2 linked regions of the Spartinivicinus poritis genome follow. The protein of the gene in region 2 interacts with the protein of the main gene of each other region in a pairwise test. Links are inferred from orthologs where the notes say so. Each region holds a gene or a part of one and is shown on either strand. Other genes may lie near its edges.

Region 1 (3,303 bases), on a different replicon or contig from region 2:
GTAAATCGCTCTGCACGACGGAAGATACCATAAGCTGATGCATCGTCTTTAAATTCGCCACGAGCATAAATGAGGTCATTGACGCCGTTAATAATCCTCTCTTGTCGACTAGAAATGACATACGGAGCTTTTTCAATAACTTCTTCATCATCAATTATACGGCTTCTGTCCATGAAGCTATTAATAGCATTCAATGGAATAGCAGGGATCGCCGATTTAATTGGAGTTTTACGAATTTTCGGGCTCAGCTTAATCACTCCCCCAGCCCCTCGTTTACCAATAGTCAGATAAGGTTTACCATCAATATAAACCAAGTTTATCTGGTCTCCTGGATAAATAAGGTGGGGGTTTTTAATAATTGGATTTACGTGCCAAATTGCAGGCCACATCCAGGGCTTTGTTAGAAAACGGTTAGCTATATCCCACAACGTATCACCTTTTTTTACGGTGTAAGAGTTAGGATGATCAGCTCGGATGGGATTTTCAGCAGCCACGGTTGAAAAGCTGACCAGGCAGGAAAAAACAACCCCAAGAAGCGATTTCCTCATGGTGTTATCCTTTATTATTACTTATCATGTTGGCATTCACTACCCGTTTAAACCCTGTAAAAAAGGGAAAACAAGCAGCATTGATTATTTCATTTCAAATATACTAGTCCGAAGATTTCACCAAACCACAGAAATATTCAGACTACTGCTGTAAACAACTAACGATTGGAGCAAAGACTCCCCCTCTCCAAACTGTTCACTGCGCTGGTTAATCACAACAGTCAGCTAACAAGTAAAACGCTTGTCTTGCACAGCACCCAGATTCAGCTACAAACAGTCACTTAAGCTATTTTATTAAAGAAAATAGTCAGACAATATGCCAACTATCTATAACAAGTCTCTTATAGCATTAGAAACTGTTCACACTCTCTATGCGCAATATAGCGCACTCATTAAAGGAATACAGGGTATCAACACCAAATTTTGTGAAATAAGCCACTCTTATAAGCTGGCATAATTACATATTAGCAACTGATATAGTGAATAGTACTCTAAACTTTAGATTTTCTATTTAAGACCCTAGAGTGATCTCTTTATGATGGGTTAAGTGTTCGCTTTTCAGTCATTGCCAAGCTAGCTTATCAACAATAAAATTAGCTATAACGATTTTCGAGGATATCAAGCAGAATGGCCGTTTTAGATATTTTAGAGTTTCCTGATTCACGTCTAAGAATCAAAGCAACACCGGTAGAAAAAGTAGACGACTCTATTCGTAAGCTAGCCGATGACATGCTAGAAACCATGTACCAAGCACCAGGGATTGGCCTGGCAGCTACTCAGGTAAATGTGCATAAACGATTAGTCGTTATTGACGTTTCTGAAGACAAAAGCCAACCTTATGTACTCATCAACCCTGAGTTTGAAGTATTAACTGACAAGCTTGACCACATGCAGGAAGGCTGCTTATCAGTGCCTGGCTTTTACGAGGATGTCACCCGTCCAGAAAGAATTAAGCTCACCGCACTAAACCTGGATGGCGAGCAATTCACCATGGAGTGTGAAGGTTTGTTAGCAGTATGTGTTCAACACGAAATTGACCATCTTAATGGCAAACTGTTTGTTGATTATATATCGCCATTAAAACGTAACCGAATTAAGAAGAAGCTAGAAAAACAGCACCGTTTACAAACAGCCTAATAGTCAAAGGCTCAGTGTCTTAAAATGCTATTACACTAACTAGTTGCCATATGAAGCTGTCTTGATATAGATTTATCGATTTAGGGTTGTTGCCAAGCGACAACCCTTTTTTATTTAACTATAACCAAGATTCCATGAGCACAAAGCCACTACGCATCGTTTTCGCCGGTACCCCAGAGTTTGCAGCTATCCATTTACAGACTTTACTGGATAGCCAGCATCAAGTTATCGCCGCTTACACTCAGCCAGATCGCCCATCAGGCCGTGGCAGAAAGCTAACCCCAAGCCCTGTGAAAGTGTTAACAGAAGCCCATCAAATACCTGTATTTCAACCTACCAGTTTAAAATCAGAAGAAGCTCAAGAAGAGCTCGCCAGTCTTAACCCTGATGTGATGGTAGTGGTTGCTTATGGTTTATTACTGCCAAAAGCCATTCTAGAAACACCCCGCTTTGGTTGTATTAATGTCCATGCTTCTCTATTACCTAAATGGCGAGGTGCTGCCCCCATTCAACGAGCAATTGCAGCAGGTGACAACACCACCGGCGTCACCATTATGCAAATGGATGTTGGGCTTGATACTGGTGACATGCTCATGATCAGTGAATGTGACATATCTGATCAAGAAACAGGTGGTTCACTACACGACAAATTGGCTGAAATCGGCTCACCTGCACTACTCAATACATTACAACAGATAGCTGATGGTCAATTACAACCACAAGTACAGGACCATGATAATGCTAGCTATGCACATAAGCTTTCCAAGCAAGAAGCCCATATTGACTGGCAACAATCAGCAGCTGAGCTTGACTGCTTAGTTCGGGCTTTCAATCCTTGGCCAGTTGCTTTTACTGAACTTGATGGCCAACGTATTCGAATTTGGGAAGCCAAGCCCTTAGCCACTTCTTCAGTAAATAGCTCTGATCAGGCACCCGGCACTATTATCTCTGCCAATAAAGAAGGGTTAAATATTGCTTGTGGTAAGGGTTCGTTATGTATAACTAAGCTACAGCTTCCCAATAGTAAATCAATGAGTGTTCAAGAACTTTTGAATAGTCGCAAAGAGAAGTTTCAACCGGGGGTTAAGTTAAGCTAATGTCAGACCATCAGCCGGTGCGAATGGTTGCAGCTAAAGCCATTAAAGAAGTTATTAATCAAGGCCAGTCACTTAGCCAGATACTACCCCAATTTAGCCAACAGGTAGCACCCAGAGACCGCAGCCTATTGCAAGAGCTGTGCTACGGAACGCTACGTTGGTATTTTCGACTCTCATCGTGTAGCAAGCAGTTACTGTCAAAGCCGCTAAAAAGTAAAGATGCTGATATATTTGCATTGATATTACTTGGCTTATACCAACTGGTTTATACCCGCATTCCAGCCCATGCAGCCATTGGTGAAACAGTAGGCGCCTGTCAGCTACTGAAAAAAAACTGGGCAAAGGGTTTGGTTAATGGTGTATTAAGGCAGTTTCAGCGCCAACAACAGCAACTGCTGGAACAAGCTGATCAAACCCCAGAAACATTAACTTCGCACCCTGATTGGCTCCGCGAGTTACTTATTCATCACTGGCCTGATCATTGGCCACAAATTATTGAAGCTAACAACAGCCATCCCCCC
Region 2 (3,307 bases):
AACTTGATTAGAAGGCTTAACTTTGGCAGCAATTTCATACAGAGTATCGTTTGCTTGAACCTGATAAGTATCTCCGCCCTGGAAGCCTGTATCAGTTGGGGTTGTTGTAACCGTGGTCGGTTCAGCTGTAGTCGTTGTGGCTACTGGAGCTGGACGCTCAGCCACTGGCTCAGCCGTCGCTGGTGCCTCAACAGCCGTGGGTGCTTGCTCAGTAAATGTTGGTGGGTCTAGCAGTACGGTGTACTCACGCAGCAATCGACCGCTGGGCCAGTGCACTTCGACTAAGAAGTTTAAATAAGGCTCTCGAACCGGTTTATTACTGGAAACTTTGATATAGGCAGAGCCATTAGGGCGAACTACCGTCTCAAACTTCATGTTGTTTAGAAAGAAGATTCTTTCTACACCCGCTCGGTTAAAATCTTCACGGGTAGCTAAATTAGGTAATATTTCATTGGCGTTCAGGTCTCTAATCTGGATGAGTTCAATTTCAGCATTCAAAGGCTGGTTGAGGGCGGATTTGAGGGCAATATCCCCAAGGCCCAGGGCATTCACTACCCCAGATGACAAGGCCCCGGTTGCAGCCATTGCCACTACAAGCTTGCGCACCATAATTCTCAATCCTTTATTATCATTTAGTCTTGCGATTTCTAAGGAGTCGGGTCTTTCTGCCATACACTTCACGACCAATTATTTGTTTCCCAGTTCCACTTGTTTTAGCTACTTGCCACTTGCTTTGGTAACCGCCTTAAAAACAAGCAAGTCAATACATTTCCCCTCGCGATCCGTAAATTGATCCCAAACGATGAATACATAGACTTCCTGTGAATGCTGGGCGAGCTTGTAGAAGAGCAAGCTTTCTAACAAACTCAGCCTGAACGCGATTGGTCAATCTGTATATAACTATAAGACACAATGAGCAGGTAAGTAGCCCGCTTACCCACTCTATTCTTATCTTAGATTTGCAAATACAACAAAATGCTAGCCTTAATCGGTTAGACTAAAGCTAGAAATAAGGTTCAAATCGTTAAGTAAGTATCAATTATATATAGTCTTTTATCAATATCTCGGCAATTTGTACACTGTTAAGAGCGGCACCCTTCCTTACATTATCCGCTACAACCCATAAATTGAGACCTCTGTCACAGGATATATCTTCTCTGACACGCCCGACGTAGACCGGATCTTCACCAGCCGCCTCAGTAACTGGCGTTGGATAGCCGCCATCCTGATGCTCATCCAACAGAACGACACCTGGTGCCTTTTTCAACAACTCCTGTGCCTGAGCCGCTGTAATTTTTTCCTTGGTTTCAATATGGACTGCTTCAGAATGGCCATAGAAAACAGGCACTCTCACACAGGTTGGGTTAACCAAGATATTTTCATCGCCAAATATCTTTTTGGTTTCCCACACCATTTTCATCTCTTCTTTGGTGTAGCCATTTTCTTGAAAAACATCAATCTGTGGCAGCAAATTAAATGCAATTTGCTTTGGATAAACCTTAGCCTCTGCACCTTTAGCGTTCAATAAAGTGGCTGTTTGTGATGCCAGCTCATTAATAGCGTCTTTACCTGTACCTGAGACAGCTTGATAGGTCGCAACGTTTATACGACTAATACCAACTGCATCATAAAATGGCTTTAAAGCTACCAACATCTGAATTGTAGAACAGTTTGGATTAGCGATAATTCCACAATTAGTATAGTCCGCCACCTTTTCAGGGTTAACTTCTGGCACTATTAATGGCACATTAGGGTCATAGCGGAAGTGGGAGGTATTATCAATTACCACACAACCAGCCGCTGCTGCTTTTGGGGCATACTCTGCCGATACACTTCCCCCAGCTGAAAATAAGCCAATTTGTACTTTGCTAAAATCAAAGGTGGCTAAATCTTCTACTACAACTGGCTTATTTTTAAATAAAATCGTGCTCCCGGCAGAACGACTGCTGGCTAAAGGGTATATCTTACCCACAGGAAAATCCCGCTGTTCCAATATCGACAGCATAGTTTCACCGACTGCACCTGTAGCCCCAACTACAGCCACATCATATGTTTTGCTCATACTTGCTTACTTCCTATTAATTAGGTAATTAATTTTGAATAGGTGTTAATTTTTTACTGAGAAAAGGTTACAACGCTGCCACCACAGCATCTCCCATTGTTTTAGTCGACACTTGGCGGGTATCTGCTTCTTCTGTGTAAATATCAGCTGTCCGTAAGCCATCAGCTAACACCTGCTTAACAGCTACCTCAATGGCATCAGCCGGCTCTGGATACCCTAGTGAATAGCGCAACATCATAGCAATGGATAAAATCGTTGCCAGCGGGTTAGCCACGCCCTTGCCGGCAATATCAGGCGCAGAGCCGTGGATTGGCTCATACATACCCTTACTTTCAGCGTTCAGTGATGCGGAAGGTAACATACCAATAGAGCCTGTCAGCATTGCCGCCGCATCCGATAAAATATCACCAAACATATTACCAGTGACAATTACATCAAATTGTTTTGGTGCTCTTACCAGCTGCATCGCTGCGTTGTCTACATACATGTGGCTTAGCTCAACATCAGGGTAATCCTTGGCGACTTCTTCCATCACTTCTCGCCATAAGACAGTTGCTTCCAGTACATTGGCTTTATCCACTGAGCAAAGTCTGCCCTGACGCTTTTGAGCGGCTTCAAATGCGACTTTAGCAATCCGACGAATTTCAGACTCACTGTACACATAGGTGTTAAAACCTTGGCGCTCACCATTTTCTAAGGTTTTAATACCCCGAGGCTGACCAAAATAGATACCACCCGTCAGCTCTCGTACAATTAAAATATCCAGGCCAGCCACGACTTCTGGCTTTAAAGTGGAAGCATTTGCCAGTTGAGGATAAAGAATAGCTGGACGCAAGTTACCAAACAGTTGTAGTTCAGCCCGTAAACCCAGCAAACCTTTTTCAGGCCGTTTAGCCATTTCGAGTTGATCCCATTTAGGGCCACCCACAGCACCTAATAAAATAGCATCGGCTGCTTTAGCTTGAGCCAAGGTCGATTCAGGTAATGGTAACCCCTCTGCGTCAATGGCAGCACCCCCCACCAAACCTTCTTGCCAGTCAATCGCTAGCTGATATTTATCTTTTACCGCCGCCAATACTTTAATGGCCTCAGCAACAATTTCTGGTCCAATTCCATCACCAGGTAATACTAAAATTTGTTTACTCATCTAAATACCTACTTACCTTTAACTAAATAACCAAGGATTTTGCTGTTTATATTTCGCTTCAAATGCTTTAATTTTATCAGACTTCGCTAATGTAAGAC

The links.
Region 1: the proteins of ORQ98_RS04125 (region 2) and def interact in binary tests that used the Escherichia coli proteins (3 or more experiments, as listed by UniProt). The link is inferred for Spartinivicinus poritis from one-to-one orthologs.

Annotation. Positions count from the first base shown.
Region 1 is NZ_JAPMOU010000024.1:87,853-91,155, reverse strand. The notes cover bases 22-2,930. They hold def (peptide deformylase), read left to right. Parts: upstream 22-1,175; coding sequence 1,176-1,685; downstream 1,686-2,930. Other genes in these bases: rsmB (16S rRNA (cytosine(967)-C(5))-methyltransferase RsmB), read left to right, coding at 2,782-2,930; fmt (methionyl-tRNA formyltransferase), read left to right, coding at 1,820-2,782; ORQ98_RS17780 (LysM peptidoglycan-binding domain-containing protein), read right to left, coding at 22-548. In the rest of the region: more of ORQ98_RS17780, read right to left, coding at 1-21; more of rsmB, read left to right, coding at 2,931-3,303. UniProt on the Escherichia coli protein: Removes the formyl group from the N-terminal Met of newly synthesized proteins. Requires at least a dipeptide for an efficient rate of reaction. N-terminal L-methionine is a prerequisite for activity but the enzyme has broad specificity at other positions.
Region 2 is NZ_JAPMOU010000003.1:251,033-254,339, forward strand. The notes cover bases 52-2,964. They hold ORQ98_RS04125 (aspartate-semialdehyde dehydrogenase), read right to left. Parts: upstream 2,063-2,964; coding sequence 1,040-2,062; downstream 52-1,039. Other genes in these bases: ORQ98_RS04120 (FimV/HubP family polar landmark protein), read right to left, coding at 52-609; leuB (3-isopropylmalate dehydrogenase), read right to left, coding at 2,130-2,964. In the rest of the region: more of ORQ98_RS04120, read right to left, coding at 1-51; more of leuB, read right to left, coding at 2,965-3,209; leuD (3-isopropylmalate dehydratase small subunit), read right to left, coding at 3,228-3,307.